Regions from separate parts of the Paenibacillus sp. FSL R5-0623 genome, predicted to be linked through region 2. Evidence: riboswitches for the same ligand, from Rfam matches in the RefSeq annotation. Region 2 holds a riboswitch; each other region holds the start of a gene.

Region 1 (4,736 bases), 370 kb from region 2:
TGAATATTACGGACCAGATGGCAGATGCAGATCCAGATAAGCTGGAGCAGTTGCTGGAAGAGATGGGCGATATTCAGGAACAACTGGAACAGGGCGACTTTTATCTGATTGACGTAAAAGTGGAAGAGATGGCCAATGGTCTTGGTTTGTCCGCAATTGGTCTTGATCGAGATGTCGCAGCTCTAAGTGGTGGACAACGTACCAAGGTGCTTCTTGCCAAACTTCTGCTCGAGAAACCTACAGCTCTTTTGCTGGATGAGCCGACCAACTATCTGGACGTAGAGCATATTGAATGGCTGTCACGTTACCTGAAGGACTACCCGCACGCGTTTCTCTTAATCTCCCATGACACCGAATTCATGAATGAAGTCGTAAATGTCATTTATCATTTGGAATTTGCCAAATTAACGAGATATGCAGCGAACTATAACAAGTTCCTTGAGATGGCTGATATGAATAAAGCCCAGCATATTGATGCATACGAGAAGCAGCAAGAGTACATCAAGAAGCAGGAAGACTTCATTCAGCGTAACAAGGCACGTGCTTCAACTTCAGGTCGAGCAAAGAGCCGGGAGAAGCAGCTGGACAGAATTGAACGTATTGATCGCCCAGATGAAGCGGCCAAACCAACGTTCAAATTCAAGGATGCCCGTGCGAGCAGCAAAACGGTCTTTGAGGGTATTGATTTTGAAATTGGATATACGTATCCTTTGCTGCCCAAAATGACGATGACAATTGAACGTGGTGAGAAAATTGCCATCGTAGGTTGTAATGGTGTGGGTAAATCGACGCTATTAAAAACCATCCTGGGAAAAATATCTCCACTTAGTGGAAAGACTTTCTTGGGAGATTATCTGGAAACGGCCTATTTTGAGCAGGAAGTTCGTGCTGGGAATATCACGCCGATTGAGGATGTCTGGAATGAGTTTTCACATTTGACCCAGAATGAGGTCCGGGGTCATCTCGCTCGCTGCGGGTTGAAAAATGAGCACATTACTCGTCCGCTTAACATGCTGAGTGGTGGAGAACAAGCCAAGGTTCGTTTATGCAAACTCTTGATGCGTGAAAGCAACTGGATTTTATTCGATGAGCCGACAAACCATCTGGATGTCACAGCCAAAGCGGAGTTGCAGCGTGCCTTGCAAGAATTCAAGGGAACGGTGTTACTGGTATCTCATGAACCTGATTTCTACGAGGGTTGGGTCACCAAAACATGGAATGTCGAAGAATGGTCTGAGAAAAACTAGGGCGATTTAAGACAATGTTTAACAGAAATGACGGTGACAAAAAAATCCGTCTATGGTAACATAGGCTACAACTTCATATGAACACTAGGGGGGCCGCACGATGCGGCTGAGATGGAAGAATGCGATTCTGGACCCTTTGCACCTGATCTGGATCATACCAGCGTAGGGAAGTGGCGAGCGCGTTTCAGTGAATGACGTGAGCAAACGGCAATTCAAAGAATTTCAACCGTCTGCTTAACGAATTGAAACATGCAGTTGCGTGTATAACGTTATGGCTATAGGGTCTATAGCTTTATTGCACGAAATGAACTGTATGTATCAGTCAGTCATCTGGTCCTATAATTAATACGCAGCCACTCCCCTACGGGAGTGGCTTTTTTGTGTTTTCATAGCATTCACGCATGGAAGGAGATGAACAGTACGGTATTTTCTCATGAACATGTACACGGATCATTTGAACTGCATGTTGTATCTACGGGTGCAGGGGATCAAGCATCTTTTGTAAAAGCTGCAAAGGACGTTTGGCCATGGGTGGACTATATTCACATACGAGAAAAACAACTCACATGGCAAGACAAGATCGGTTGGGCTGAAAGTCTGCTTAGCATTGGCGTTCCATCTTGTCGCATTGTTATAAATGGTTCAGAGCTGCCACCACAGAATGACATCTATGGCGGTGTACATTGGGGGCAAGATGCGATACGTAACTATAACCCAGCTGTTATAAGCAATGTGCAGCGACTTCGTCTGGGTGTATCTGTTCATTCAATCGATGAGGCAAAAATCGCTGAAGAACGGGGAGCCGATTACCTTTTCTTCGGGCATGTCTACTCAACCAACAGTAAGCCTGATCTTGAACCAAGAGGATTATATGCTCTGGCTGAAGTGTGCTCTGGTGTCTCCATTCCTGTCATGGCGATTGGGGGCATCGAACCGGGAAACATTCACGCTATTCGTTCTGCAGGCGCACAGGGAGTCGCTGTGATCTCGAATGTGTGGGCGAGCGATTCCCCGGATCGGGCGGCTGCATTATTAAGGCAGGCTATCGTTGGTACAGAAAGTTTGAGCCGCTGAATCAAGGAGATGAGCTGATGAAGAAGATCATTACTGATAGACCGGATAAGATTCATGCAGAAACGATTATTGTAGGCGGAGGCGTTGTTGGATGTGCCATCGCATATGAGCTTGCTTCCCGTGGACAGGATGTGCTGTTGCTGGAGCGTTCGGCGATTGCAGGAGGCACTTCTTGCGCAGCAGCTGGAATGCTGGCGGCCGACAGTGAGGATTTTGCTCATCCTTTGATGGCTAAGCTTGCCAGGCAGAGTAGACAGTTACTTACCGAGCAACAAGTGCTAATGGCTACACTCAGTGAGGTAGAGACTGGTCTGCAACGCCAGGGATTCCTAACTCCTTTTCGTTCATACAGTGAATTAAGTAGTTATAAGGACAATCGGAAGTCTGCGTTGTCTAGTTCTGCTGATGAGATGTGGTGGGATCGTTCCGTTGTGCAACAGGAGGCATCATGGCTTAACAGAGATACGTATGGAGCCTATTACAGACCTCACGAGAGTGAGATTCTCCCAGTCCACCTAACGAAGGCGTACGCCGAATCCGCTCAAGCAATAGGAGCACGGGTAATGGAGGACATACAGGATATACGTGTGCAAGCAAACGAACACGGTGTGCAGGGAATCACCACATCGATCGGTGAGATGAGATGCAAACATGTCATTATAGCGGCTGGATTACAGAGTGAAGAGTTGATGAGACATGTGAATCTGAGCTTGCCTGTGTGGTCGGTAAAAGGTGAAATAGCCGCCGTTCAGTTCTCAGATGAACATGCAGGGTACAGACCTGATAGAACGGTGTATGCAGAGGATATCTATATTGTTCCCAAAGCCAATGGCGAAGTTTGGCTCGGTGCAACCAGTCTGCCAGGCAGAACGGATTTGAACGTTTCTGTACAGGGTGTTCAGAAGCTGCTAACAGCGGCTACCCACTGGGTGCCTGGGATGAAAGAAGCACAATTTATACGAGCGTGGGCAGGCGTAAGACCGGGAACTCCCGATGGACTGCCTTATATAGGTGCTTGCAAGAGTATACCCGGGTTGTTCGCCGCCTTTGGACATTACCGCAACGGTATCTTGCTTAGTGCGATAACAGGCAGGCTTATCGCTGAGTTGCTCGCTGGCAAAAGCTCAGAAGAACTCGGAATTGAGGCGCTGAGCCCTGAGCGATTGAACAGAAAGGGAGTGGTGCAGTGAATATCATCGTTAATGGTCAACGGATGGAGATTGAAGACAGATTGAATCGTGTGGATAAATTGCTCCAATCTTTTGACCTGCAAGTCAAGACTGTAGTTGTTGAGCTGAACAGGCATATCTTAACGCGTGAGCACCATGAGTCAACAGCATTAAGAGAAGGCGATCGAATTGAGATTGTACATTTTGTAGGAGGCGGTTGATGATGTTGAACATTGGTAAATATACGTTTGAGTCCAGATTGTTGCTCGGAACAGGCAAGTTTTCGGATCTGGAAGTGCAAAGTCAGGCTGTGGAAGCATCTGAAACGGAAGTTTTGACCTTTGCTGTTCGTCGTCTGAATCTGGAGGAACGCAACCAGAAGCATTTCCTGGATACGTTGGATCTGGACAAATACACTCTTCTTCCGAATACGGCGGGGGCTTCCACTGCGGAAGAGGCGGTGCGAATTGCCGAGCTTGCGCGGGCTTCAGGACTTTGTGATATGATAAAAGTCGAAGTCATAGGAGATGGAATGACGTTACTCCCAGATCCGATTGAAACGTACAAGGCTTGCGAAATTTTGCTTGAAAAGGGCTTCACGGTATTGCCTTATATTTCGGATGATGTCATTCTGGCCAAAAGGCTGCAATTGCTTGGCGTACATGCTGTAATGCCTGGCGCTTCTCCCATCGGAGCTGGCAGAGGCATCATCAATCCCTATAACCTTGAGATCATCATTGAGCAGGCCGTTGTACCTGTGATTGTAGATGCAGGGTTGCGCTCCCCAAAAGATGCTGCTTATGCGATGGAACTTGGTGCAGATGGTGTATTGTTAAATACAGCCGTATCCGGATCAGGCGATCCAGTGAGCATGGCTAAAGCGATGCGATTGGGGGTAGAAGCGGGCAGATTGGCATATGAGGCAGGCATGATTCCCATAAAGCGTTATGCAGCAGCCAGTAGTCCGGTGGAAGGAATGGTTCATACATGACAGATCAAATAACATCTTCCGAGCAGGCTGATCGTTATTCCAGACAGGAACGTTACGCGCCACTTGGCAAGGAAGGCCAGGCCAGATTGAGTGACAGCAGAGTTTTAATTGTAGGCGCTGGCGCACTCGGAACAGGAATTGCAGAAACGTTAGTTCGTTCAGGAGTCGGACACCTAACGATTGTGGATCGTGATTATGTGGAGTGGAGTAACCTGCAGCGACAGCAATTATATGTAGAACAGGACGCAATTGAAC
Region 2 (4,736 bases):
ATTCCTCCTGCCCCCATGTTGTCATCATTGTTCGGTTTGTAAAGTTCACCCTCATCATTCTTGGCTCGGGCGAGATATCCGCTGTCAATGTCTTCAACAGCTAGGTACAAACCCCAAGTCTCTCCATTTACACTAATATTGGAGAATGCGAATAAAGGTGCCTCTACGCCAATATAACTCATGATGTCATAACTCAAGTATTCCTTCATATAACTATTGTCGCTAATCATGTTGTTCACAACGAGCTTGTCCAACCCCATCCAAGTTTGATCCTTAACGTATTCATCAAACTTGATTTTGAAACTATATCGATCCGTTGTATCATCGCTAGCGACTTGCCGAAGGCTGGAGTTACCCTTTGGACGAATTCCGACGTTTTCAATCGTTGTTCCGTTAATCGTAATATTAGATGAGATGTACTGCTCCTCATTTGCATTATCGAGCATTTCTTTCCATGCCGCTTCATCCACATCAATCGAAATGGACATAACCTCAGTTTTGTTGATTTGATCTGCATACCCTACTGTCTGCGCAGTATTCTCCGTTTTGCTCTGATTATCCGTATTCGTTTGTTCCTTCTCAGTCGAATTGTTGTCCGACTCTCCATTGCCTTGATTAGTCGAGCTGCATGCTGTCAGCATTGCAGTACATAACACCGCTACACCGATATATTTGGGCCATTTGTATATACTCATTGCCATCACCTCATGATTGTTGTTGTATCTTTTGATATGTAATCATCATAGATGGCAATTCTTAAATGAATCTGAATGAGTGGTGTCATATGGTACTCTCTAATTGAATGAACTACCAGTGAACTTAAGGCTCTAGCCTCCAAGACATCTCCCAAAAATCAAGCTCGAAGCGACTGCACATCACGAAAATATCTTTCATCCGTTGGTACGTTTCTTCGCTACAGCCTTCTAATAGCTTATCCGTTAACGTCACAAGGGATTGATTGATGCTGTTGTATTCAGAGGAAGCATATCCTGTGATCCACTCTCCATAAAAAGGATGATCAACTGCACCTGGCTTTTGGGAAAGAACTTGACCGATCTCTGCATAGCTCCACGAGCAGGCCAGAATGGATACCAGAACTTCTGCTATGCCGCCCGCATGGGAAACAGAGAGCATATAGTTAGTATAGGCTGCATTTTTCAGTGCAGGTTTCACCTGAAAAACATGATCCTCTGTAATTCCTAATCGTTCCATATAAGAACGATGAATTTTCATTTCACCATTCAGGATGTTATCTACGTTTTTACTAAAAAACTGCATCAATTTGGGGTCGTTTGACTTTACGATACCTAGTGCAAATACACGGGCATAATCGAACAGGTATAAGTAGTCTTGCAGCAAATAATAACGAAATTGTTCGACCGGTAAGGAACCATCTCCGATCCCTTTAACAAAGGGATGCTCAAGACATTCCTTCCACACAGGCTGTGCTGCCTGATATAACCGCTCTGAAATAGTCAACAGGTGTTCCTCCAATTCATAATGTATGTATTTAAAAACAAAAAAACGAAACATCCATAGGATGTTTCGCAGATAAATACACTAAAACAAGGGGGTTCGCATGAGCTACCCAAGTACAGCGTTTCATCGTTGCATCCCTACGTTGGCATGATCCAAATCAGGTAAGGTCGGTTTAACACCCTCTCAGCCAGTTAAGGCTCCCTCGCAAACGGTTGTATGTAGTTGATTACTTTCTTATCCACATAAAAGAAAAAATAACGTTCATTTAGTATATCAATGGCTGTTAAATATTGTCAAGGCAGATTTATCGCCCCTCCACAACTTCGGTGACGTATGTAAACGATGAAAACCAACATAACCCTGGTTGAGTTTTATCCATTGTTATGATGGTTTTCATTCTTGCTACTACTGCAAATGGTTTAATGACCGAGTTTGTTTTTTTCGACAAAAGTGAGTATTCCGTACTGGGAAGTGTTTCTCCAACTTTCATTGGTCGTATCATTCCATTTGGCTACGCTCTGCTTACCTCCGCCCTGGTTGTCGTTAATTTGAAGCTCGAAGCCGAGAACATTTCCTGTTTTGGGCGTCAATGATTGTAAATGAATTCTGGCTTCTACGAGATATCCTTTATTTGTTTTCTTCACAGCACTTACAAGGCGTCCGGATGAGGCCCCCCCTGCAAAGGTTCCCACATTCTCTGCACTGATTCTGAACTGGGCATCATCATATTGAAAATACGGTGTGCGCTGGTGATTCTCGTCCAGGAAAATCTCAACCGAATCCTGATCCCATGGGTTGATGTTATCTGTGATGATGTTTGGATCAGTGACGTCGATCAGCAGGTATAGATACTCACCTGACCACATTGCGCGAGCCACTGCCTCTGCACCTTCGCTCTGGTTCAACCGTTTTACTTCAAATGGTGCAGCCTTATTCCATGATGTGTCTTTCTTCCCATCAATCTGAACAATGCCTTGCATAGCTTGTGCAGATTTGGGCATAGGGGCAAGCTCAATCACGCCGTATTTGCTTGTATCTTGCTCCTGAGATTGTGTTCGATCATTCCAGTACAGTGGATTATAAGGTTGTGTCCCATTTGCACCGCCATCAGTCACACGGATATCCAAGCCAACTTCATATTCTGAACCGGCTTGGATACCACCCCATGGAATGGACAATTCAACCTGATATCCGGCTTTGGTCTCGCGTACACGATATGAACGCTGCTCTGCGCCCTCAGCTTTGCCCGACCGCTTAATGATTACATGTCGGTCATCTGCTTCATATGAGGTGGTCTTGCCATTATTGAGATCAACAAAGATATCTACTCTGTCATTCACGTCAGCCTTCGCATCCTGAACATCCACAAGGATATACAGGTTACTATGATCCCATAAGGTGCGGAAACTGGCTGATCCCGAAGAGTCACCCTTCAGTGGAGTAGACACCGCTTTGTTCCAGAGTGGATCTTGTGAATGTTTTTTGATATCCGGTTTACCCGAAAGTGAGACGGCTCTCTCTGTCAACACAGGCAAGCTGGATTCATCCACGAGCCCCCAGTATGCTTTTTTGGCCTTCAGGGCTGAATCAAACAGCATAGCCTGGTTGTTGTAAGACTTCTCATCTTGGAGTCCCCATAAGGTAACTGAAGAGATGTGATCTTTGTGTTTTTGGTATAAATCCAACAGTTCCTTATATCGATACGCCTGTTTTACCGCAACTTCATCCGACATCTCTTCACCAAATGGAATTCCGCTATCCACATCCAGTTCCGTGATCTGAATATCCAATCCAAGTTCGGCGAACATGCTGATCGTTTTTTCAATTTCCTTGATGGGCGGGGATTCCAGGTTATAGTGGGATTGCAAACCCACACCATCGATGAGCCCTTTCTCTTTCAGTCGTTTGACCAACTGATACATATGCTCTCTTTTCTCAGGGATTTCCGTGAAGTATTCGTTGTAATATAATTTGGCATTCGGATCTGTTGCACGAGCGAATTCATAGGTTTTCTCAATGTAATCCGGACCGATTAGTTCATAAAAGGGACTTTTACGTAAACCGTTGGCATCACCATTGCTATCCGCAATCGCCTCGTTTACCACATCCCAGGCATAGATCTTACCTTTGTATCGGGTCATGACGGTTTCAACGTAATCCTGAATCCGGGCAAGTAGTAATTCTCGACTCGCAGGGTTACCCTGAGGATCCTTGAACATCCACTCTGCTGCATCAATATGCCACAACAACGCATGTGCGCGTACGCCCATACCATGCTCCTCGGCGAACTGAACATATTGATCGGCTGCCTCGAACTCATAAACACCTTCGGAAGGAGACATGTACTTCGGTTTCATCTCATAGGTTGCGGTCAAGCTGTTAAAGTGTTTTGTGAGCAGTTGTCCATATGCGCCTTCCAACTGCCAGCGATACACCGCTGCACCAATGGGGAAATCATCTTGATACAGGTCTTCCAGAGACAGAATACCTTCTTCAATCTCCAGTTGCTCGGCCAGAGTAAATGATACATCATCCACATAGAACGATAACATATCTACGCTATCTTCAGAGATGTAGGGTGTTTCGATGAACAAATTCAATTCAGTGGGATCATCGCTATACTGAAATTTTCCGGTGATCTTGTGCCATGTATTCCATTCTGTTTTGGCAATTTTCACGCTACCGATCGGGTTCCAGTTTTCGGCAGTTGTTTTTTTATATGTGGTGAGCTGTAGTGTTTGATCTGTGGTGGGCTCCTGAGTAAGTCTTACATATGCCGTAATTTCGTACTCTTGGTTACGCTTAAGCAGATCCTTCATGGATAACATCGGTCCATGATAGGAACGCTCACGGTTGGAAACTAGCATACTGGACTGACCTTCGTGTGCTTCCTGTTGTGTCACTGTCAGCCTTTCACTACCGATCCGTGGAGTCCATCCCTGAAGTGTACCGTCTTCAAAGTTTGTGCTCAAATGACTTTCCTCCACTTCTGTAACTGCCTTGGATGCATGTGAGACATTCGAAAATGGAAGCATGGCAAGTACGAGCACAAGAACCAAGGCTCTAATATTCCATTGACGTAACCGTTTCATACAATTCCTCCTCTTGATTTGGTCTACGTATTTCTGAACGAATTAACATCCAGATAAATAGATTATAGTTCTCTGGATAGCGCTTACATATAACAAATTTCCAATAATTATAATAATAAGTTATCATTTGGTAATCTCATGTAGGTTTAGAAAGCTGGAGTTCGT
Region 3 (4,736 bases), 2.7 Mb from region 2:
TTGGATCACCAGCTGCTGATGGTGTTCACTGTTATGGCAACTGTAATATATCGAATGTGGTCTGGCAGGATGTGGGTGAGGATGCACTGACATTGAAGTCTGCCGGAACGGTTAACATTACCGGTGGGGCAGCGTATAAGGCTTATGATAAAGTGTTCCAGATGAATGCAGCTGGAACAATTAACATCAAAAATTTCCGTGCAGACGATATTGGCAAACTGGTTCGCCAAAATGGTGGAACTTCCTTTGCAGTTAACATGACGCTGGATAACTCCAACATTTCCAATGTGAAAGATTCGATTATGCGTACAGACAGCAGTACATCACAAGGCAAAATTACGAATACCCGTTATTCCAAAGTACCAACGTTGTTCAAGGGGTTTGCTTCAGGGAAAACGAGCCAGTCCGGAAACACGCAATATTAAACAGAAGATTGAATCGCTTGAGTTGTTAAAGGTTTAAGCCCCGCTTGTGACTGGAAGTAATTTGGAATATAACGCCAAAAAGAGCGTCTCAAGGTCATTGCCACACTGACTTTGAGGGACGCTCTTTTGTAATGCAGATGTCATAGTATAGTTCTGCTGAGCAATGTTTTATAGAGGATGCTCAAATTATTTCTCTCCCGGAACTTCAACGATGACTTTGCCTTTCTCGGGGACAACAGAACCGGTATCAATGGAGCCCAACTTGTTCATGATCTCGTAAGAGGTTTCTTCAAGCATGCGAGAGTACTTGAATGATACGAGTGTTTGACCTGCTACGGAAGGACGAGTCCCTGCTTCAGCAACGGCTTTGGTTTTAATAAAGAACAGGTCACCGATGGTTCCGGCATTTTTGCTGATGTTGGCCTGCCATTGTAGCAGGGCACTTCCATTTTTAAGGATGTAATAACTGATCAGATCGTTATCCTCAACAACGAAGAAACGATCTTTTTTTCCTTGTTCAAAAATGTATTCAATGGATGAATCCACCGGACCCAAAGGGTTGCGAATGTCCAGACGTGCTTGTCCCAGTTCAGAGAAGCGTGGCAGATGCAGTGCGGCTTCACGCGCCACAGTCAGATCGGAACTGTTATATTCTTTTACAATCGTAGCATCGGTAGTGTAAATGTAGGCTTCCTTGGCCTTCTGGTTCCACTGCACCTTGGCACCAAAAGCTTCACCGATGGCACGGAGCGGAAGCATCGCTTTACCATTCACCAGAATCGGCGCGGAGGATAATGTCGCATTCTGACCGTTTTTCTTCATTGTTTTGCTGTTAGGTGTAAGAACATACTTATCACTGCCTGTGCTAATGCTGATCTCTTTTGTTTTGTTATTGTAACCAAACGTATAGTTGCCGAGGAATTGAAGCTCCGTCAATGCCACGTACGTAATACCCTGCCGTATGACAACATCATATTGAGCTTGAACATTGTTAATATAAGCTGTCGGTTTAGGTTTGGTTGCTGCGGCTTCCGCCACAGTGGATGAGAGCAAGGCAGGTGCCGTGCCTGCGGTGAGTATCGAAGCGGCAAGGACCATTTTCCATGTTTTAAGCTGCCAAGCAGAGTTGTACTTTTTCATCACTATCAATCTCCCTTCTAATGTTTAAGACGCACTACATAACCTAAATGTTGCATATTATGGAAAGTGGACCATCACATGTCTCCTTCCCTTTTACCCCAAATGAAGCATGATGATTCTTCTAGGGATTGCCACAAATACCCATCTGATGTAGAGTAGAAGCAATGAAATAAGTGAACCGGGAGCTCAATGAAGTTGGGCTGAGAGAGTGGCCTTGTGCCGCTGACCGTACATCTGATCTGGGTAATGCCAGCGTAGAGAACATAGATTTGCGATATGTTAGGGTGAATTGTGGGAATGAACGTGGATGAACAACAGACCTCTTTGAACTGTGGTGGTGTATCTGCCAGGGGAGAGGGAATGGTTGATATTCCGTATTTTCGACATCCATCCAATACATCATTGTGAGGATTGTACACTGTGCGTAAGGCCTGCCCGGAACCGGGGAGGCTTTTTCGTTTATTTTTATAACCCCCACAGGGAACAGAGGAAGGACGTAGAGAACATGGCAGCAACAGCAAGCAACAAACGATTGAAACTAACGGATATTCTGGTAACCATCGTGATCGCAGTGGTGTTTGGGGTGATCTACAAGATATGGGGACCTACATATGACTTGATGAAACCATTCGGCGTTCATGCGGAGCAGATGATCTACGGCATGTGGTTTATGGCGGGCACGTTTGCTTTTGTTATCATTCGTAAACCAGGCGTGGCTATTCTTGCCGAAGTTGCGGCTTCAACGGTAAGTGCTTTTTTGGGCAGTGAATGGGGCATGTCCACACTTGTATACGGTCTGTTGCAAGGATTGGGAGCCGAGATATTCTTCGCAGCATTTTTGTATCGCAAAACCAATCTGTTTGTCACCTGTCTTGCAGCCATAGGAGCCGCAGCGGCTTCGCTTTTGCTGGATTACCAGTACGGGTATATTGATTCACTCTCGGCCTGGAATTATACGTTATTTATTGGATTCCGCTTCATCGGAAGCATCTTGATTGCAGGAGTGTTCGCTTATTATCTCGCCAAAGCATTGGAACTGACCGGTGTAACACGTTCACTCAGACCGGTATCCAAACAGGATTATGAGGCGCTGGATTAGATGAACGGGGAAGGGAATTCGCAAGCGGTAAGTGTGACGAATCTAAGATGCAAGTTCCCGGGAGAGAAAGCCTTGGTATTTCAAGGCTTGTCTCTTTCTGTGCGTCAAGGAGAGAAAGTGCTGTTGCTTGGCCCGAGTGGCTCCGGTAAATCGACGTTATTGCAAATTTTGAGCGGTCTGATACCACGTTCGGTTGAGATTCCGATGAAATGTGATGATATTCAGGTTCCCGCCAAAGCAGGAGTGGTCTTTCAAGATCCGGATACCCAGTTCTGTATGTCTTTTACGGATGAAGAGATCGCATTTGTGCTGGAAAACCGAAATATTCCGCGTGAAGAGATGCCTGCTCTGATTAAATATTATCTGAAACAAGTGGGATTATCCTTTGAACAGAATCGTGTATTGATCCAGTCCATGTCTCAGGGGATGAAGCAGCGTCTCGCGATTGCTTCGATGCTTGCCATGGACCCGGAGGTATTGTTTTTGGATGAACCCACTGCACTGTTGGATGATGAGGGGACTTCCCAGGTGTGGGATACCGTCAAACGCATCGTCAGTGACAAAACGATCATCATCGTTGAACACAAAATTAACGAGATTGTGGATATGGTCGACCGAATTATTGTGTTATCACCTGAAGGAAAGATCGTGGCGGATGGGCCAGCACAGCAGGTATTTACGCATGAACGGGGCAAGCTGAAGGCTTATGGAATCTGGTATCCGGGTGTGTGGGATGAGCACGAGCAGGCAGCTAAGGAAGAAGAGAGAAGTGCTTCTGGAGAGCTTCAATTGTGTGTGGACCAAGGCATCTCAAGTTTGGAAGCACAGCAATCGTCTGGTTTATCCGATACACCGGGTATATCCCCCATATCTCACGTCTCATCCTTATCACCTGTATCACCCGCCTATCAGCCTGCACTGGACTTGCAGCAGTTCACCGGATGGCGTGGGAAAACACCCTTCATTCAGGTAGAACAGGCCAAAGTATGGCATGGAGACTGGATTGGTATTGTCGGAGTTAATGGAGCTGGCAAGAGTTCATTGTTGTTATCTCTGATGAATATCCTAAAAACAACAGGTCATTATGAGGTGGACGGTCAGCCTTCTGGCAAAACGGAGCAGCTTGCAGATCGAATCGCGTTTGTATTTCAGAACCCGGAGTTTCAATTTGTGACCAACACGGTTGCGGAAGAAGTGGAATTCTCATTGCTGGGGGGCAGGATTTCAACGGAAGAAAGACTTGTCAGGACTGATCATATGTTGAATCAATTTGGGCTAATAGACCTCTCCGAGCGCCATCCCTACCAATTATCGATGGGGCAGAAACGACGCTTGAGCGTTGCCTCTGCACTGGTGAGAGAGCAGCGAATACTGCTGTTGGATGAACCTACTTTTGGACAGGATGCCCGCAATACGTTTGCCATGTTAGCACAGCTGGAGCAATTGCGGAGAGAGGGAACAGCTATTGTTATGGTTACCCATGATCGTGAAATTGTAAAAAGATATTGCACCCGAATCTGGACGGTAGATGAGGGGAGGTTAACTGATGCAACTGTCGTTTCCTCACCGTGAAACCTGGCTTCATAACGTCAATTCGGGATTAAAGATGATCATTCTGACGATGATGTTTGTCATCGTTATCCTCATTCACAATCTGAATGTAATGGCCAACGTTGCAGTGGCGATGATGCTATTACTGTGCTGGACAGGTCATCCGTGGTACAGATTGATACTGTATGCATCACCATTCATTCTGGTTTTTATCTCCACGTCCACAGGCATGATGATGTTTGGTAAGGGCGAGACCACATGGTATAAGTGGGGATTGATCCACATAACCGAAGAGAGTTTCTATCGCGGTCTACACTTGGGTTTTCGCTCGCTCACTATGGCCGCGGCTGGGTTACTCTTTGGTCTTACGACCAAGCCAGTACGGCTGTTTTATTCCCTGATGCAGCAGTGGCGGCTTCCCGCAAAATATGCCTATAGCTTTCTGGCCGCGATGCGCATGATCCCGATTATGCTGGATGAATTCCAGACGCTCCGTTACGCTATTCGTATTCGTGGAACAC
Region 4 (4,736 bases), 2.9 Mb from region 2:
GCATCCACTTCCTGGGTAATCAGTCCGGTTTGAAGCGCCGTACCGGCACCCATGGAGAAACCCCAGACAACCAGTTCCTGCGCACCTCGCTGCTTGGCGAACTGGATGGCACCCAGCAATTGCTGTGACTCAGCTTTGCCACCTGTGGCTACGGCTTTGTTCACCTGTGAGGCGAAGCCATAATCGAACATGACCACGTTGAACCCAAGTTGATGGGCATAGTGTGCCAGGTCATACATGGGTACCCATGTTTCTTCACGATTGGCACCATAGCCGTGACTAAAAATAATCGTTTTGCTTGCAGCATTGTCAGCAGGTATATACCATCCCTGCATCGTCCGGCTGCCATCTGCTGCCGGGAACGTGATGTCTTCGTACTTCATGTTCTTGGCCTGCATTGGATTGGAGAAGACCGGTGCTACCGTTGGATTGGATAATACCCATGCGATGTAACCATGCAGTGCAATAAAACAAAACAGTAGAAAAAATACAACGGAGAGCAGCAACGCTACGATAATATGTTTGAACCGAATCAGCCTCGGTGATAGGGAAGAGGGCAGATCGGACACTTTTGTTTGCAGCGGGGCTTCGCTCTGGGATGTTGGATACATGAATGCCCCTCCTTTGAAGTTCAGTTGAAGATAACAACGACATGAAAAGAGAATTGCGTCGATTTCAGAGCCTGCTTCAGAGCGATATCTTAATGTAATATATCTTTATCGTATGTTCCCGTATAGTCAAAGTCAATTGATTGAGGGCATTTGTTACGCAATTGTTATATAGTTCTTAAGATATATGGGTAACATTACCTTAGTGTGTAAATTACAGGGGATTAAGTCTTATAAAAAGGAAAAATTTACATGTTGGCTTATTTCGATTTTGGCTCTTTTTGGTTTACAGATGAGACCGTTTCTCATATAATTTATGTAACCAAGTTTCATGTGATGAAACATGAGGAGGGCATTATGCCATGGAAGATCGCAAGTTAACCGTCCGGGCTGTGGAACGGGCGCTGGATATATTATTATGTTTTACCACACGAAGTGATCTGGGACTCACCGAAATCGCCAGCCAGATCGGCCTGCACAAAAGTACAGTGCACCGTTTGATGGCTACGCTGGAGGATCGAGGGTTCGTAATCCGCGATGCAGCAACAGAGAAGTACCGCCTTGGCATCCGAATCTGGGAGCTGTCAGCTCATATGTCCCGCAGTGATGATCCCGCTATTCTGCTGCTGCCTGCGATGGAGCGACTGAGGGATCGATTGGGGGAGACCGTGAGTCTGTACCTGCGTGATGGCAGTGAACGGATTCGGATTCAGGCTGTGCAAAGTGATCAGGCGATTCGCCGAGTTGCTCCCGTTGGTGTTAGACTCCCGCTGTCTGTGGGCGCTTCCAGCAAAGTTTTGATGGCGTTTGCCACGGACGAGGATCGTGAAGAATTGATGAATGGTCCTGAATGGCCGGTATTTATCGATCCAGCGGTGTATTTGGCGCAAATGGTAGACATTCGGGATAACGGATATGCGACGAGTTATGAGGAACGTGAGCCGGGAGCTGCCGCGGTATCGGTACCGATTATGGATCGCAGAGGCAATATTGCAGCTGCCCTCTCGGTCTCAGGGCCTGTCAGTCGACTCTCGCAAGAGACTTTGCACGAATACGCACCTGTGCTAAAGGAAGCTGCTACGCAGATGGGGCTCATGTTATCCTGATGTCGATGTAAGGTCTGTCACCAATTAAGTTAGTAATCTGGAATATAAAGGTTGTTTTTATGTTCCGGTTGCGCTACTCTGTAATGGACGGCCCATCGGGGCCAGCTTCATTGAATATGAACTGCGGCATGTGTATGCCGCAACTTGTTAACGTTACTGGGGGAGTCCGAATTGTCCGGACTGAGACGGAATCGCATGAGATTCCGGACCCTTTGCACCTGATCTGGATCATACCAGCGTAGGGAAGTAATCGGCGATATGACCACAACCACCACATGATGTGACCCTTGTAGGGCTCCGTTAAGGAGCTGCATAAAGGTGCATTATTGGTGATGGACATTAAAAGTCGGTTCCTTCGGGGACCGGCTTTTTTATATACAGTGAACAGGCGATATAGCGAGGATTCTATGGGCTTCTTTTTCAATAACCTGCGAAAGTGGGCTTGGATGAGGAGGGAAGTCACCATAGATCCATGATCTGCGGCAGCCTTCGGTCTGTTGTGAACTGTACATAAATAATGTCTCCCCTGGTCTGGTGTAGGATCGCTCTTTCTTCTCTGCATTGCGCATGATTTGGGACAGGTACGTAAGCGAGCTAATGATGATGCCAACCCAAAAACAAGCGAACGAACAATGAGGAGGAGACAAGTGACATGAGTACAGAAAATCAAACGGGACAACAAGCGATGGAACAGCAACATAACGGTCAGCAGGTGGAAAAGGAAACAAGCGCGGCCGGACGGGTTCAGCCCTTTCCGGGCAGCCGCAAAGTCTACATTCAGGGCTCACGGCCGGACATTGCAGTACCGGAACGTGAGATAGCCCTTCATGACACGAATACTCCCCAAGGGGTGGAGCATAACGAACCGCTGCGTGTCTACGATACGAGCGGCCCTATGACCGATCCCGGATTTCACGCCGATATCCGTGCAGGTCTGCCAGCCCTGCGTACCCTCTGGATCACAGAGCGTGGCGATGTCGAGGCTTACCAGGGCCGTACGGTTAAACCGGAGGATAACGGACTGAAGCCCGGAGGGAAGAGAGCCGGTGCCGAAGAGTATCCCGGATTACGTGGCAAACCCTTGCGGGCACAGCCAGGACGCTGTGTGACCCAGATGCACTACGCGAGACAGGGAGTCATTACGGCAGAGATGGAATTCGCTGCCATTCGTGAAGGTGTGGAGCCGGAATTTGTAAGGCAGGAGCTGGCGAGTGGACGGGCCATCCTGCCGTCTAACATCAATCACCCGGAGAGTGAGCCGATGTTGATCGGTCGCCATTTTCATGTGAAGATCAATGCCAACATTGGCAACTCTGCTGTATCTTCTTCCATCGAGGAAGAGGTTGAGAAGATGACCTGGGCGGTACGCTGGGGATCGGATACCGTAATGGATCTGTCCACAGGCAAAAACATTCATACCACCCGGGAATGGATTATCCGCAATTCACCTGTGCCGATTGGTACGGTGCCGCTGTATCAGGCGCTGGAGAAGGTGAATGGCGAAGCGGAAGCGCTGACCTGGGAGTTATACCGTGACACACTCATTGAGCAGGCAGAGCAGGGTGTGGACTACTTTACGATTCATGCAGGTGTACTGCTGCGTTATATCCCGATGACGGCCAAGCGGATGACAGGCATTGTGTCTCGCGGTGGGTCCATTATGGCAGCATGGTGCCTTGCGCATCATCAGGAGAATTTTTTGTACACTCATTTTGAAGAAATCTGCGAGATTATGAAAAGGTATGATGTGGCGTTTTCGCTGGGAGATGGACTCCGTCCAGGTAGTATCTACGATGCCAATGACGAAGCTCAGATGGCGGAACTGGCTACGCTGGGGGAACTGACGCAGATTGCGTGGAAGCATGATGTGCAGGTGATGATCGAAGGTCCGGGGCATGTGCCGATGCACAAGATCAAGGAGAATGTGGATATGCAGATGGAGATATGTAAAGAGGCACCGTTCTATACGCTGGGGCCGCTGACGACCGACATTGCCCCGGGATACGATCACATCACATCCGCCATTGGTGCGGCCATGATTGGCTGGTTCGGCACGTCCATGCTCTGTTATGTTACGCCAAAAGAACATTTGGGCCTGCCCAACAAGGATGATGTGCGGGAAGGCGTCATCGCCTACAAGATCGCGGCCCACGCTGCCGATCTGGCGAAAGGCCATCCGCGTGCTCAACGCCGCGATGATGCATTGTCCAAGGCACGTTTCGAGTTCCGTTGGCGTGACCAGTTTAACCTGTCACTGGACCCTGAACGTGCGCTGTCCTACCATGATGAGACGCTGCCAGCAGAAGGGGCCAAAGAAGCTCATTTCTGCTCGATGTGCGGACCGAAGTTCTGTAGCATGCGCATCACGCAGGACATTCGGGCCTTTGCCGCGGATAAAGGATTGTCCGAGAATGAGGCTGTAGCTGCCGGGATGCAGGAAAAGGCCGAGGAATATCGGACACGTTCCTAGGCGCCGATACAGCGCAAGCTGGGCAGTCTGACATCATTTGCAGGTGAGAATACTGCTATCATGTCGTCTTTTTCATCTTATTGATCAGCTTCCTGATACTTTTTATCAGCATTATGGTTGATTGTCTAGCAGATGTTTAATAAAATGAATGTAGGTAAACACCAATAAGAGTAGCCAGGCCAATGGCTACTCCTGCACAGCATTTGCGGTGGGTATTCCTCCGAGTGCAGCAAGTTCAGATGAAGTGACCCGTCAGGCCGTCAACCTGTGGCGGGTCACTTCTTTTTACGATCGATGTATGTCAGGAGCGCAATAATTAACATCGCGAACACGATTACGTCGTTAAAAGAGAAGTTCATAGGATCACCTCCCACTGGAGGCAAACCTATTTCCCACCACAAATTGGCTGTACAAAGTGATTATACCATTTGAAATGCTCTTGTTCGAGAGCATTTTTATTTTGCAAAAGAAGTCAATATAGTAGTTTTCACATGTTTTTAGTGATTGTAATATTTCACTTCAAATCCGCTACTACTATCGAGCCACACCCAA

The links. A riboswitch is a leader RNA that binds a small molecule or an ion and turns the genes downstream of it on or off. The one in region 2 is predicted to bind thiamine pyrophosphate.
Region 1: another riboswitch for thiamine pyrophosphate. It lies ahead of MKY92_RS17680 (thiamine phosphate synthase); the one in region 2 lies ahead of tenA (thiaminase II).
Region 3: another riboswitch for thiamine pyrophosphate. It lies ahead of MKY92_RS04390 (ECF transporter S component); the one in region 2 lies ahead of tenA (thiaminase II).
Region 4: another riboswitch for thiamine pyrophosphate. It lies ahead of thiC (phosphomethylpyrimidine synthase ThiC); the one in region 2 lies ahead of tenA (thiaminase II).

What each region holds. Positions count from the first base shown of each region.
Region 1 is NZ_CP150233.1:4,038,608-4,043,343, reverse strand. It holds gene MKY92_RS17685 (ABC-F family ATP-binding cassette domain-containing protein) at 1-1,247, shown strand, start outside; TPP riboswitch at 1,324-1,433, shown strand; gene MKY92_RS17680 (thiamine phosphate synthase) at 1,626-2,321, shown strand; gene thiO (glycine oxidase ThiO) at 2,339-3,511, shown strand; gene thiS (sulfur carrier protein ThiS) at 3,508-3,711, shown strand; gene MKY92_RS17665 (thiazole synthase) at 3,714-4,481, shown strand; gene MKY92_RS17660 (ThiF family adenylyltransferase) at 4,478-4,736, shown strand, end outside.
Region 2 is NZ_CP150233.1:3,665,285-3,670,020, reverse strand. It holds gene MKY92_RS15985 (CotH kinase family protein) at 1-695, opposite strand, end outside; gene tenA (thiaminase II) at 820-1,479, opposite strand; TPP riboswitch at 1,596-1,693, opposite strand; gene MKY92_RS15975 (endo-1,4-beta-xylanase) at 1,899-4,571, opposite strand.
Region 3 is NZ_CP150233.1:945,151-949,886, forward strand. It holds gene MKY92_RS04380 (pectate lyase) at 1-425, shown strand, start outside; gene MKY92_RS04385 (copper amine oxidase N-terminal domain-containing protein) at 612-1,565, opposite strand; TPP riboswitch at 1,733-1,843, shown strand; gene MKY92_RS04390 (ECF transporter S component) at 2,071-2,664, shown strand; gene MKY92_RS04395 (ABC transporter ATP-binding protein) at 2,665-4,236, shown strand; gene MKY92_RS04400 (energy-coupling factor transporter transmembrane component T) at 4,211-4,736, shown strand, end outside.
Region 4 is NZ_CP150233.1:718,763-723,498, forward strand. It holds gene MKY92_RS03415 (alpha/beta hydrolase) at 1-611, opposite strand, end outside; gene MKY92_RS03420 (IclR family transcriptional regulator) at 971-1,714, shown strand; TPP riboswitch at 1,863-1,976, shown strand; gene thiC (phosphomethylpyrimidine synthase ThiC) at 2,367-4,184, shown strand; gene MKY92_RS03430 (hypothetical protein) at 4,719-4,736, opposite strand, start outside.